One region of the Companilactobacillus alimentarius DSM 20249 genome, then DNA from elsewhere that is predicted to be linked to it. Evidence: a T-box and tRNA genes for the amino acid it is inferred to sense, from the RefSeq annotation. Region 1 holds a T-box; the other holds one or more tRNA genes.

What was found. The T-box of region 1 lies ahead of asnS (asparagine--tRNA ligase). A T-box ahead of a tRNA ligase gene usually reads a tRNA of that ligase, here a tRNA-Asn.
Region 2: it encodes a tRNA-Asn, which carries the amino acid that the T-box ahead of asnS (asparagine--tRNA ligase) is inferred to sense. The anticodon was not compared.

The regions. Positions count from the first base shown of each region.
Region 1 is NZ_CP018867.1:232,729-240,110, forward strand. Features, by position in the region: gene LA20249_RS01210 (ABC transporter ATP-binding protein) at 1-1,342, shown strand, start outside; gene LA20249_RS01215 (DUF3737 family protein) at 1,454-2,305, shown strand; gene LA20249_RS01220 (MalY/PatB family protein) at 2,317-3,483, shown strand; gene LA20249_RS01225 (hypothetical protein) at 3,552-4,226, opposite strand; gene LA20249_RS01230 (alpha/beta hydrolase) at 4,310-5,026, opposite strand; T-box leader at 5,109-5,342, shown strand; gene asnS (asparagine--tRNA ligase) at 5,400-6,791, shown strand; gene LA20249_RS01240 (MerR family transcriptional regulator) at 6,999-7,382, shown strand, end outside.
Region 2 is NZ_CP018867.1:1,262,252-1,269,633, forward strand. Features, by position in the region: gene LA20249_RS06055 (FAD:protein FMN transferase) at 1-759, opposite strand, end outside; gene LA20249_RS06060 (FAD-binding protein) at 860-2,680, shown strand; gene LA20249_RS06065 (hypothetical protein) at 2,974-3,564, shown strand; gene LA20249_RS06070 (DUF6978 family protein) at 3,600-4,079, shown strand; gene LA20249_RS06075 (DUF1828 domain-containing protein) at 4,101-4,904, shown strand; tRNA gene LA20249_RS06080 (tRNA-Thr) at 5,047-5,119, opposite strand; tRNA gene LA20249_RS06085 (tRNA-Asn) at 5,209-5,281, opposite strand; gene serS (serine--tRNA ligase) at 5,346-6,635, opposite strand; gene LA20249_RS06095 (amino acid permease) at 6,919-7,382, opposite strand, start outside.

The DNA of each region.
Region 1 (7,382 bases):
TTGGACCTTATTTTTGATGGTGATTATTGCACTTTTCTCAATGATATCGGCCTTTATTGCTATGGCTTCAGTTAATCTTTGGTTAGCTGTTTTGACAGCTTTGTTTGTGGTCTTGTTGTACTTAGTAGTCTGGATCTATCAACACATCAGTTCAAAGATTTACCAACGACTACGTGAGTATTTGAGTCAGATCAATACAAAGTTGAATGAATCATTGATGGGTATCAGTATTATTCAACAATTCGGTCAACAAGGACGTAAAACTTCGGAATTTGAAAGTAAGAACAATGCTTATTATCAGATGCGTTCACAAATGATCAATGTTAATTCATTCCTTTTGAACCCAATGATCAATTTGATGTTTACCTTAGCTGAATTAGTAGCTCTATTAGGCTTTGGAATTCAAAGTATGAACAGTCTGGTTGCTGCAGGTGTGATTTATGCTTTCATTTCTTATCAACAAAACTTTTTCAACCCGCTTTCAAATGTGATGAACTACATGTCGTTTTTCCAAGACGGTTTAGTTGCGGGTTATAGGATTATGCGGATGTTCAATAATCAATCCATTGCTCCTAAACAAAATGAAGATAGTCAAAGTAAAATTACAGAAGGTAAGATTGAATTTCGTCATGTAACATTTGGTTACAATCCAGATGAACCTGTTTTGAAGGATATTTCATTTACAGTTGAACCTGGAGAGAATGTGGCTTTCGTTGGTCACACAGGTAGTGGTAAGAGTTCAATTATTAATATCATGCTGCGATTCTATGAATTTGGCGAAGGTCAGATTCTGATTGATGATTACGATATTAGAGACTATTCTACGAAAGAATTGCGTCAAAAATTAGGTCTTGTGATTCAGGAGCCTTATTTGTTCTATGGCGACATTGCTAAGAATATCAAGATGTTCGATGATACGATCACGGAAGAGGAGATTGAGCAGGCTGGGAAATTCGTTGACGCTGATGAATTTATTCAAAAATTGCCAGAAAAATACCACGCTCCGGTAACTGAACGTGGCGGTGGTTTTTCGACTGGACAAAGACAATTGATTTCCTTTGCTAGAACAATTGTCCGTAATCCCAAAGTATTGATTTTAGATGAGGCCACGGCCAATATTGACCCTCAGACTGAGCAAAGTATTACGAGAAGTTTAAAGAAAATGCGTGATGACCGTACGACAATTTCGATTGCTCACAGGTTATCAACAATTCAAGATGCTGATCAGATTATGGTTTTAAGTGCTGGTGAAATTGTTGAGCGGGGAACGCACGAGGAATTATTAGCCAAGGGTGGCAAGTATGCTGAACTTTATGCCTTACAATCGGTTGAAAATAATTAATTATAACTAAAATGCATGGAACACTATTTGAAATAAGTATTTAACATATGTCGCTTTATGAACGACAATTGGATTTATAAAGATTTTATAAAAAAGGTTTGGTAGATATTAATGAAAAAAGAAATAAACGAGGGTTACTTTGAGGGTGAACGTCCTCTATTCAAAGCTCATGATGTAAAGGTTTCTGACACAACCTTTGGTGAGGGTGAATCCCCACTTAGAGAGTCACGCAATGTGGATTTAAAAGACGTAGTTTTCAAGTGGAAATATCCACTTTGGTATGCTAAGGATATCAAGGTTGATGATTCAATCTTTGAAACGATGTCACGCTCTGGAATTTGGTATACCGATAATATTGAGATCAACAATTCAGCTTTACAAGCTCCTAAATTGTTCCGTCGTGGTTCACATATAACATTGAATAATGTTCATTTCGCAGACGCTGAGGAAACCTTGTGGACTTGTAATGACATTAAATTAAACGACGTTCAAGTTAACGGAAATTATTTTGGCAAGGATAGTAAAAATATCTATGCTGAAAATTTAAACGTTGTCGGTAATTATGTTTTCGATGGTGCAAAGAATATCGAAGTTCACAACTCGACTTTTGTTTCCAAAGATGCTTTTTGGAATTGTGAAAATGTTACGATTTATGATTCTAAGATCAATGGTGAATATTTAGCTTGGAATACCAAGAATTTTACGTTGATAAATTGTACAATTGAAAGTGATCAGGGTCTTTGTTACATTGATGGCTTGAAGATGATCAACTGCAAGCTCTTGAGAACTGACTTGGCATTTGAATACTGTTCAAATATTGATGCTGAGATTACAACTAATGTTATGAGTATTAAGAATCCTATCAGTGGTTCAATCAAGGTGAAATCAGTTGATAAATTAATCTTTGATGATCCTGAAATTGATAAGAACAAGACCACGATCAGAGAGGCTCAAAAAGTTTAAGGAGTGGCTGTATGAAGTATGATTTTGAAACGTTGAATAAGAAACGAGCTGGAAATTCAGCTAAATGGGATGTTGGTAAGAATGAATTGCCAATGACTATTGCTGATATGGATTTTCCTACGGCACCAGAAATTGTGAAAGCCTTGCAAGAAAAGGTTGCGATGGGATTATTTGGATATGAGGAAATACCTGATGAATATCGTAAAGCTGTGGCCGATTGGTATGAAACAGAGCACGGCGTTCGACCAAAAGAAGATTGGATGATTTTTGCAACTGGAGTAGTGCCTTCAATCTCCTCAGCGGTACGTCGTTTAACTTCTTTGGGTGATAATGTCTTAGTCCAAGCACCAGTTTACAATGTCTTTTATAACTCAATCGTTAATAATGGACGTCACGTTGTCTCAAACGATTTAGTTTATCTTAAAGAGAGTCATCAGTATGTAATTGATTTTAATGACTTGGAAGAGAAATTAAGTGATCCATTGACGAACATGATGATTCTATGCAATCCTCATAATCCAGTCGGTAAGATTTGGACTGTTGAAGAATTAACTAAGATTGCTGGTTTGTGTTTGAAATATGATATTAAATTGTTTAGTGATGAGATCCACGGTGACATTACTTTTAACAAGGATGGATATAATCCGGTCTTTGGACTAGAAGATAAGTATTTGAAAAATGTCGTTGTGGCTGTATCGCCAAGTAAAACATTTAACGTTGCTGCCTTTCATGCTTCAACAGTAATTGTCCCTGACAGCAATCTAAGAGCTCAAGTGAGCCGCGGTTTAAATAGTGAAGAACTAGCCGAACCTAACTTAGTAGCTGTTCCTGGAACAATTGCCGCTTATACAAAGGGACATGAATGGTTACAACAATTGAAGCAAAAGGTTTTGGCTAATCGTAAATTAGTACTAGACTTTCTAGCGGAAAATATTCCTGATATCAAATGGGTTGAGGGTGAAGCTACATATTTACTTTGGTTCGATGTTTCTCAAATCACTGAAGATGTCGATGAGTTGACCGATTTCATTCGTCAAGATACTGGCTTGATTGTTACCCCTGGAGATGTTTACGGTGGGGACGGTCAGCACTTCATTCGAATGAACATTGCTAGTCCAACTGAAATGATTCAGGATGGTTTGGATCGTCTAAAAAAGGCTATAAATGATTATAAATAGGATAGAACGAATAAAGGACCCTGATAAAATGTCAAATACATTTCATCAGGGTCCTTTTGTAAGTTAAATTAATTTGCTTGTTTGGGTTTATAGGAATTGGACAGCAATAAAGTATATGAATTAAAGCCGAAGAAAGCAATAATTACTACTAATCCTGTCATAAGAAAACCTAAGAACATAAAACCGATTCCTAATACTAAACCAATCAAGGCAAAAAGCGACATCAATATTTTAGAAAGATTGACTAAACTCTGTTCGTTTTTGAAAGTATGATGATAGAGTTTATCGAATTGTTTAATTTTCTCATTGACGATTTCGGGCTGATGTAATTCCAGAACAATTCCATAAGGTTCAAAACCATTAGAGATCTTATCCTCAAACGAACCGGAAACGACTTCTTTATATTGACCACCGGTGATTCTAATTGTCGGATAAGCACCGTGATTTATCATTTTTTCCAATTCGGAATTGAGAGGATAGGTCCCAATAATAGTGGCTTTTGAGTCCGGTATTTTAGCTAAAACTTCAATGTTTTTTGAAGTCAGATGTAAACTAATATTAGCTAAGTCCAGATTAGTGATTTGTTGAATCTTAAAGATAAACTTGTTTCTTAAGATCTGTTTATCATTCTTTCCCTCAAAGACATCGTTTGGATTGATTGTTTTTACATATTTAATATATTTCGTTATGAAATGGTTAGCATTTTTAGTTAAATTTAAATTTTTACTCAATAAATTAGTCATGTTTCCCCCAAAAATTGTAACGACTAAAGTTAGTATAACAAAAATGTATGCGCTTTTGTTGAGAAATATGAAAGCGCTTTAATTTATTTAATAATTTTTTGATTTAACCAATTTATTAAAAGTTGACTTATAATATTTTGCTGTTTTTGATTACTGATTGAAGCTTGTCTATCACCCTTTTGTGTGCCATAACTACCAAAGCCGGCGTGATTTCCACCTGAGATACTTGTGTAGATTGTTTTATCAGGAAGGAACTTCTTGGCTTTTTGATAGTTTTTGTGCTGTAAAACGCCATCTTGGGTAGCTGTGATTGATAAAACGGGGACGGAGGTTTTCTGTAGGTTACCTTTTTTCTCAGGATAACTGGCTAAGAAGAAAACGCCTTTGAGATTTTTTTGATGATTATGAGCATATCGACTAGCCATGGTTCCACCTAAAGAGTGACCACCGATAACGTAGCCGGATTTCTTAGTTATTTTATCTGCAGCATTAGTTTTTAGAACAGCTAAATCTAGGGGAAATCTGACGATATAAACGTTGAATCCTGCTTCTGAGACTTTTTTAGCCCAAATACTGTAACTCTTGGGCTCGACTAGGGCTCCAGGGTAAAAAATGATACTAGGATTTTGGCTGTTGCCGGAAAATTTTGTGATTCCATTAGTAGTTGTGGCTACCTTACTAGCATTGACGGCTGAGGCAGTGGGCTGATACTCTTTATTTTTAACGACAGCGATTGAAGCAATCAGTAAAATAAGGATAGTTGCGACAATGCCTAGTAACCATTTATAAATCTTTTTCAAAATGAATTCCCTCCTTTATCTATTAATTATATTCTACTTTACAAAGCGACTTAAAATATGCTACATTTAAGAAAATTAATATGTCAAAATATTAAAAAGAAGGAGTACTGTATACTTTATCCACAGGGAGTTAAGAGTAGTGAGAACTTAACGTGTCGGTATATAGGAAAAACATCTTTGGTTTTCTAGCTGAAATTTTTAAGAGTAGGCTCAGACGTAACCCAGTACGTTATAACTGGAGAGTATATAATGTACTTTTGAGGTGTTTTTTACAAAAAACTTGGGTGGTACCGCGGAAAGATCTTTCGTCCCTTTTAATGGGGATGAAGGATCTTTTTTTGTATGCAGGATTCTAAAATTAAAGGAGAAGGTTATGCAAAACGTTTTAGTTAAAGATCTATATAAAAAAGAATTTGCTGACGGTGACAAGATCACTGTTTCTGGTTGGATTCGGACAATCAGAGGTTCAAAGAGAGTCGGTTTTATCGAATTAAACGACGGTTCATTTTTCAAGAATGTTCAAGTAGTTATTACTAGTGACATGGAAAATTATGCTGAAGTAGTCAAATATCCTATCAGCACAACTATTAAAGTTGTCGGTGAATTAGCTTTGACACCTAAAGCACAACAACCATTCGAGATTCACGCAACCGAAGTCATTGAGGAAGGTAGCTCCGACGCAGATTATCCATTGCAAAAGAAAGCTCACTCATATGAATTCATGAGAACAGTAGCTCATCTTCGTCCTAGAACTAACACATTCTATTCAGTATTCAGAATTCGTTCACTAGCAGCTTTTGCTATCCACGAATATCTTCAACACAATGACTTTGTTTACATCCACACACCAATCATCACTAGTTCCGATGCCGAAGGTGCTGGGGAAATGTTCCAAGTAACAACTCTTGATATGAACAATGTTCCTAAGACAGACGATGGCAAAGTTGACTACAGTGAAGATTTCTTTAGAAAAGAAACTAACCTAACAGTTAGTGGTCAACTAGAAGTTGAACCATTTGCTCTAGCCTTCAGAAATGTTTATACCTTTGGACCAACTTTTAGAGCTGAAAACTCCCATACAGGACGTCACGCTTCAGAATTTTGGATGATTGAACCAGAAATGGCCTTCGCCGATTTGAAAGATGAAATGGACTGTTCAGAAGAATTATTGAAGTATGTAATCAACTACGTGATGGATCATGCTAAAGAAGAATTAGACTTCTTGAATGAAAATGTTGATAACACATTGATTGATCGCCTAAAGGCTACTGCCAATGAACAATTTGCTCATGTTACATATACAGACGCTATTGATATCTTGGAAAAGGCCACTGATGTTGAATTTGAAGTTAAACCATATTGGGGCTTAGACTTAGATTCTGAACATGAACGTTACCTATCAGAGAAAGTCTATAAGAAGCCTGTTTTCATTACTGACTATCCTAAAGACTTCAAGGCATTCTACATGCGCGCAAATGACGATGGTAAGACCGTTGCTGCAGCTGACTTATTGGTTCCAGAAATTGGTGAGTTGATCGGTGGGTCACAACGTGAGGAACGTTTGGACAAACTAGAAAAGAGAATGGCCGAACTTGATATGAACGAAGAAGACTACAAGTGGTACTTAGAATTACGTAAGTACGGTGGTACAGTTCACTCAGGATTTGGTATTGGATTTGAAAGATTAGTAATGTATATCACAGGTATGGAAAATATCAGAGATGTCATCGCTTATCCAAGAACACCTGGTAACGCTGAATTTTAAGAGATAGAAAAAAGGAACTCAGAAATTAATTTTTCTGGGTTCTTTTTTACTTGCTTAATAATAAAATCTTTCATTCCTAACTTTATTGTGGTTGATCTGCTGGCAAGGAAATTTTACGTAAGCCTTTAATTAAATAGTTATTTATTAAATACGTGTGTTACAATACTGCCTAAACTATGGTTTAAGTCAAGAAAGGGTTGAAATATTTTGCGATATTTAATTGGCGATGTTGCTAAGAAGTTGAATTTACCAACGTCTACTTTAAGATTTTATGATAAAAATGGATTATTGCCATTCGTTGATCGTGATCAAGCTGGTCGACGTTCATTTAAAGATAATGATCTTAATTTTTTAGAAGTAATTAATTGTATGAAAAAATGTGGAATGACTATTAAAGAGATTCGTCATTTTATTAATCTTTGTATGAAAGGAGATATTACTCTTCAAGAAAGATATGATCTACTTAATAGCGAAGAAGAATCAGTAAAGAGTCAAATTGAGAATTTACAAAATCAATTAGATTTTTTACATTATAAAATGTGGTATTTTAAAACCTCATTGCAAGCTGGTACTGAAGAGATTCACATGGTC
Region 2 (7,382 bases), 1.0 Mb from region 1:
AACAATCGTTACACTAGCTAAATTATTCTTAATCGGATACCCCGTCTTACTGTCAAACATATGATGATATTCATGTCCATCAATCACTAATTTTCGTTCATAAATACCTGATGTACCAATTGATTTAGCATTTGTATGCAACACTCCCAATGACACATTTCGAGATTTGATAGGATTTTGAATCCCAATGTTCCACATCTTATCAGAATGTAAGCTCTCTCCTACTAATAAGACGTTTCCGCCTAAGTCAATCAGACCCGTTTTGACACCTAGTTTTTCCCATAAATCCTTAATTCTATCGGCAATATATCCCTTAGCGATTCCACCCAAGTCAATTTCCATGCCAGGATCATCCAAAAAGACAGTTTGTTTAGCATCATCCAGCTTAATCCGCTCTGGATCAATAATCTTCAGACGCTTCTTTATATCGACATCGTCAGGTTTATTGGCGCCCTCAAATCCAATTTTCCACAATTTGACTAGAGGTCCAATTGCAACGTTGAATCCTAAATGCTTACGACTGACCAGAACTGCCCGCTTAATCAATTCATAAGTATCATTTGGAACCGATACTGGAGTTTTTCCAGCTTGATGATTAATTGACATCACTTCTGATTGAGTACGATTAACTGTTAATTTATCTTCAAATTCTTTAATCAAATCATAGGCAGCACTTAATTCCTTTTCACCAGCTGGTTCAGACACTGAAAGATTAATCACAGTCCCCAAGGCATAATATTTTTTATTAATCAATCCCATTTGACTTCCTCGTTCCTCTTCACAAATTAATAAAATATTCACAAGATTTCAATTTAGAGTTATATTAACCATAACATCTAGAGGAATTGGAGTGAATGAAATGTTTAAGGATTCGAAATTAAATTGGAATGCAACATATGATGTCATTGTTCTAGGTTTCGGTGGAGCTGATGCTTCTGCTGCCAGATTTGCAGCCGATAACGGTGCCAAAGTTTTAATCACTGATTCAGCTCCTGAAGGTCATGAAGGTGGCAATACCCGTTATGCTGGACAAGTTATTTCTTCAGGCGATAACTTAGATGACTTGCGCAAATATTATCAAGATTTGGCGTATCCATTATCCTATGACAAAGATTTGATGGAAACATTCATTATTGGACTTTACAATATTCCTAATTATTTGAAAGATTATTTAGGAGTCAAGCCATTCATCATGGGTAAACATCCTGAATCACCCGTTTCAAAAGCCTTGCACTTTATGGCTCACGAATATCCGGAATTCCGTGGTCAAGCTACTCACGAATTAGTTGCTGTTCACGAAGGCGTAGCTGACTCCGCACTTTGGAAGAACCTTCGTCAACAAGTTCTCAAGCGCAGCGATAAAATTGACGTCTTATATCAGACACCTGCAACTCATTTGATTCAAGATCCCGCTACTGAAGCAATCGTCGGCGTTCAAATCAAACGCAACGATCAATTGTTAAACGTTCATGCCAAAAATGGGGTCGTTATGGCAACTGGTGGTTTTGAAAATAATCCTAAAATGGTTGAAAATTATCTAGGCGAAACAAGTCTAAATCCCATCGGTTCCCTCTACAACAAAGGTATCGGCGTCAAAATGGCCAGTGAAGTCGGTGCTCAACTTTACAACATGAATAACTACGAATCATACGGAATCTTTCACGGTTTAACCCCCAAACCAGCTAAGGGACAACGTTCACAATTTCTACCCTTCGACTGGCCCGCTTTCCATCAAGGCAGTTTGATCGTAGTTGGCGATGACGGAACACGTTACTTCGATGAAAACGAGATCCACCGCCACGGTCACATCAAAGATCACGGCAATTGGAGAATCCCACACGCACAACGCCATCCTTATGTAGTCTTTGACCAAAAGAAGTATGACGAATTAATTAATGACAAGAATGCCCCTTATCCAGAATTTATGAAAGCCGTCGTGAAAGCTGATGATTTACCAAGTTTAGCTGAAATTATGAACGTCGACGCCGATAAATTAGTTAAGACCATCAAAGATTTCAACTACTTTGCCAATCAACATCGTGATTACGCTTTTAACCGTGACGAGAAAACTTTGACAGCCTTTGACGATGGTCCCTATTACGCCTTAGCAATGGTACAAGGATTGTTGAATACACAAGGTGGTCCAGTGCATAATTCTAAAGCAGAAGTTGTTGATAATGATGATCAAGTAATTCCTCATCTTTACGCCGCTGGTGAATTAGGCAGTCTGATGGGACGTCAATATAACGGTGGTAGTAATTTAGCCGAAAATCTAATTTTCGGTAAGATTGCTGGTGAAAATGCCGCCAGTGTCAAAACAGAGACCACTCAACCAGAAGTCGATGTCCAAACATCAGCAAGTATTCATGAATCTGGTTTAGGTTCAGATGTTTCCGAAGAACATTTTGAAACCCAAGCCAATCAATATATCGGTAAGTCAAGTGCCGGCATGGGTAATGAAATCGTCGTTCGAGTAACCGTTGATGACGATAAAAATATTCAAGACGTTGAAGTTTTGAAACAAAGCGAATCAGAAGATTACGGTTTGAAAGCTGTGAAAGAATTACCTAAAGAAATCGTCAAGAAAAATTCCGTTGATGTCGATACGATTTCAGGTGCCTCCGCTTCCAGTCGTGCTATCAAAGAAGCTGTGCAAAACGCTTTGAAACAAATTGATTAATTGATTTATTGTATAAAACTTAACTTAAAACGGTAAGTATTATTTTTCATTAAAGTGTTCATTCAGTGTGAACACTTTTTTTCTGTATAAAATTTGGATAACGTAAAGAAACAACAAAATCACTCTATTTTATCTTCATAATTTTTTAGTGATTAAATTATTATGGATTACATTTTGTGATACATTAAAATTAAATATGATTATTCGTGGGGTCTTTTTATACTACAATACGTAATATTATTAATATTAAAGCTTTGGAGAAATTTATATGTTTAAAATACGGGGGGATCAAGATGAAAAAAATAATTACTTCAGCAATTCTAATAGCTACTACACTTTCTTTAGCAGCATGCTCAACAAATAAATCAGCAAGCTCTTCTACTAATAAAAGGGACAAGACTACCTCAATAGTCAAAAAGAAAAAAAAGAAGACTCCTTCAACTAAGAAGAAATCTCCTAAAAAATCTAATCAAAAGAATGCTAATAAAACTAGTCAACAGGTAACTAATCAAAATAATCCTCAACAGAATAATACCAATCAACAAGCCCAAAATCAGGTATCTGACCAATCTCAACAGACCTCAAATACCAACATTAGTCAACAACCTCAGCAACAGCCCATTCAAGACAACCAAGATACTCAGCAACAAGCAAGTAATGGCATTTCTTATGATGAGAATACTTTAACTGGATTCGTTAATAAATATGGTGAATCCCCTGCTGCTTATAAAGTGGAGCATAATGGAATGAGTCAACTACAAGCGTTGGAGAGCACACCAGATAGTATGAAAACTTTTGGTGAAAAGCAAACACAACAAGGTATGGAAAACGGATCATTGAATCCTGATGGTAATCCATCAAATCAATACAGTTATCATAAATAATATTTTATCACGTATAAATACTTTAAGGGGAAATTATGGAATCTTTAGACTTAACAGACGCTGACGCCCATAAACTCATATCTATATTGAAGAAAACAGTTTCCAAAAACAAATATGTACTTACCGAGGGATCAAAGGGTAGGATAAAGATAACGGGCAAGTTAGATGGTATCGAACATCAGTTTGTATTATATTATATGTATGCAATTGATAATATCCATTTGAATTTTGCAGATTCTTCTACTGGATACACATTGGTTAGGATAAACTTAGATAGTAGCTTCCATAACAATTCTGATGGGAAAGTCCGCGGTCACCGTGTGGAGCTTTTCTCCGAGACAGAGTTCAAAGCAAAACATGATACATTCACGCATTATAAAGCCTATCCTCTACCACATAATAGTTTTAAGGATTGTGATGATTTTTTTACTACATTACAACAAATATTTGACTATACTAATGTTAAGAATCATAAAAGTATATCATTCATAGAAAATAATATTCTATCAATTTAATTCATGAAAGGAGGTATTAAGATGTCAGACGTGATTGATTCTGTAGAAATTGCCAATGAATGGCTAGAAAAACTTAATAACCAATCAAATTTTATTCCACTGGATGGAAATAAAATTAGATTTAATACCCCTTTTGTGGATCCGTTTGGTGATCAAATTTCTTTATTAATTACATCAAATCATAATTCAACATACACTGTTTCTGATCAAGGCTATACTATTTGGAATATCGAATCTAGAGGCACAAATCTAACAAAAAATAATTCCGTTAGATTTAAACTGCTTCAAAGCATTCTATACACCAATAAAGCATCCCTAAGCAATAATTTTGATATTTATAAAACCACTGCTTCTCGACAGGAAGTGGCTCAAATAATAAATGACATATTGGATAGTGTAATTAAGATTTCAGATTTAGCGTTTGGATCTAGAAGTAATGCCAGAGGAATGTTTAAAGATGATGTGTTAGATTATATCACTGAAAATAAAAAAAGATTTAGTTTTGATATTGGATTTTCCGTAAAAGGTAAATCTAATTTAGTATACGATTTGGATTTTGTATTCCACCAAAAAATTAAAGATACTCAATGGACAAAATTATATACATCACTGAATAAAAATGTATCAGAAATGGTAATGGGAATTTGGTTAGATACCGAATTATATAGGAAAAACAATCCGGGTAATGATATTTCTTTCAATGTTCTAGTTAAAGAAATGGATTTAAAATCTACTCAATTTAAAGACAATTTAATTCAACATAATATAAATGTGATTTCTTTTGATGATAAAGAAGATTTTGAGAAGAACTTTGCTATTTCTTAAATTTGAAGTAGTCTCTTCTGATCAGGAAAATTTAAAATTCTAACTCAGATTTTCATAAAACAAAAATAGAGCCCCCAAATGCTGACTTAACAACATTTCAGGACTCTATTATTTTTACTAAAATTCTCTAATGCACTTATTATGCCGTGTGCAGGAGTCGAACCTGTGACCGCCGGTTTACGATACCGATGCTCTACCAACTGAGCTAACACGGCAAAAAAGAAATCCTATAAAAAAATACACCTAATTCTATGAACTAGATGTAATTTATTGAAGACACCTAGGATTTCCTAAGTATTTATAACTCCGGATGTCAGACTCGAACTGACGACACCCTGATTAACAGTCAGATGCTCTACCAACTGAGCTAATCCGGAATAATTCAATAGCTCTTTAACAGAACTATTAAATTTTATCAATCTATACGGATTGAGTCAATACTTATTTAGCATTTTCTTTAGTAATTTTTGTTACTCCACCCATGTATGGTACTAAAACATCGGGAATCGTTACAGAACCATCTTCATTTTGATAATTTTCAAGAATAGCAGCAACAGTACGACCAGCAGCAAGTCCTGAACCATTCAAAGTATGAGCTAATTTTGTCTTGCCATTAGCGTCACGATAACGGATATGAGCACGACGAGCTTGGAAATCAAGACAGTTAGAACAACTTGAAACTTCACGATACTTGTCTTGAGCAGGCATCCATACTTCAAGATCATAAGTCTTAGCGGAACTGAAACTAGCATCCCCACTTGATAATACGATTACGTGATATGGAAGGCCCAATTGTTTCAAAATGTTTTCAGCATTAGCTGTCAACTTTTCCAATTCGTTGTATGATTCCTCTGGTTTAGCAATCTTTACCATTTCAACTTTGTTGAATTGATGCATTCTAATCAAACCACGAGTATCACGTCCAGCAGAACCTGCTTCAGAACGGAAACATGGTGTTAGAGCCGTTACATACTTAGGCAAATCCTTTTCGTCCAAAATCTTACCAGCAAAGTAGTTTGTCAAGGGAACTTCAGCAGTTGGAATCAATGTCAAAGGATTTTCATCGACTGTAACGGTATAAACATCCTTAGTAAACTTAGGAAATTGGCTTGTACCAAACATAGCTTCATTGTTAACCAAGTATGGAGGAATTACTTCGGTATAACCTTCCTTTTGATGTTGATCTAACATGAAATTATAAACCGCACGTTCCAAACGAGCACCCATGCCGATATAGTAAACAAAACGACTACCAGCCACTTTTGTAGCTTGCTCAAAATCTAGGATACCCAATTCTTCCCCAATATCCCAGTGATGACGAGGTTTGAAACCTTCCTTAGGAATAGCTCCGACTTTTCTGATTTCCTTATTAGTACTTTCATCAGGACCAACGGGAACAGAATCGTCAGGAATATTAGGTAAACGAACCAAGATATAATTCATCTTGCCTTGGGTCTCTTCAAGTTCAGCGTCTAACTCTTTAATATCAGCTCCGACTTGTTTCATAGCAGCGATTTCGTCACTAGCATCTTCTTTGTTGCGTTTCTTAGTAGCGATACCTTGAGAAACAGTATTTCTCTTTTCCTTCAAAGTTTCACTCTTAACTAATAGCTCACGACGTTTAGTGTCATAGCCAATTAATTCATCAATTTCTTCACTCGTAACACCACGTGAGGCTAACTTGTTCTTGATCCAATCAGGATCTTTTCTGATTAGCTTGATATCTAACATATGCTTTCTCCCTTTTTTTACTAAGAATACAAAAAAGCCGACTCATCCCAATGAAGGGACGAATCGACTATTCGCGGTACCACCCAGTTTCAGCGTACACAAAGTACACTACACTTTCAGACTTTATCGGATCAACCCGAACGGCATTACCCGTTGCCAGAATGCTGGAATAAAGACCTTAACGATTTTCACCAACCATCGTTTCTCTGAAAGGTTTTTGAGTAGGCACTCTCTTAGCGTTATATACAATTCTTATAATAATTTAAACTGACCCAAATATCAACTAATAGTGGTTATGTTTTTGTTCATGTTTGACATCAATATCTTCCAATTTCAGGAATTTAGTTTTATAACGAATCTTATAATACAGCCAACAAACAAATAATATAATCAAACCACTATAGCTAATCAAAAGTCTTCCGATATTAAAATTGACCATTGAGCGGACATCTTGACCTAGGATAATGATAATACCCAAAACAATTGCCAAAATTGGTCCAAATGGGAACCACTTAGCTTTGTAACGTAAATCATCTAAATCGTAACCCTTGTATAAGTATGCTTTTCTAAATCTGTAGTGTGAGAAAGCAATTCCTAACCAAGCAATAAAACCAGTCAATCCACTAGCAGCAACTAATAACTCATAAAATGAATCACCGTACAAACTAGTGAACAAAGCAATTGCCCCCACTAGAGCCGTTAATAGTAGTGAAAATACTGGAACGCCACGACCATTAGTTTTTGCAA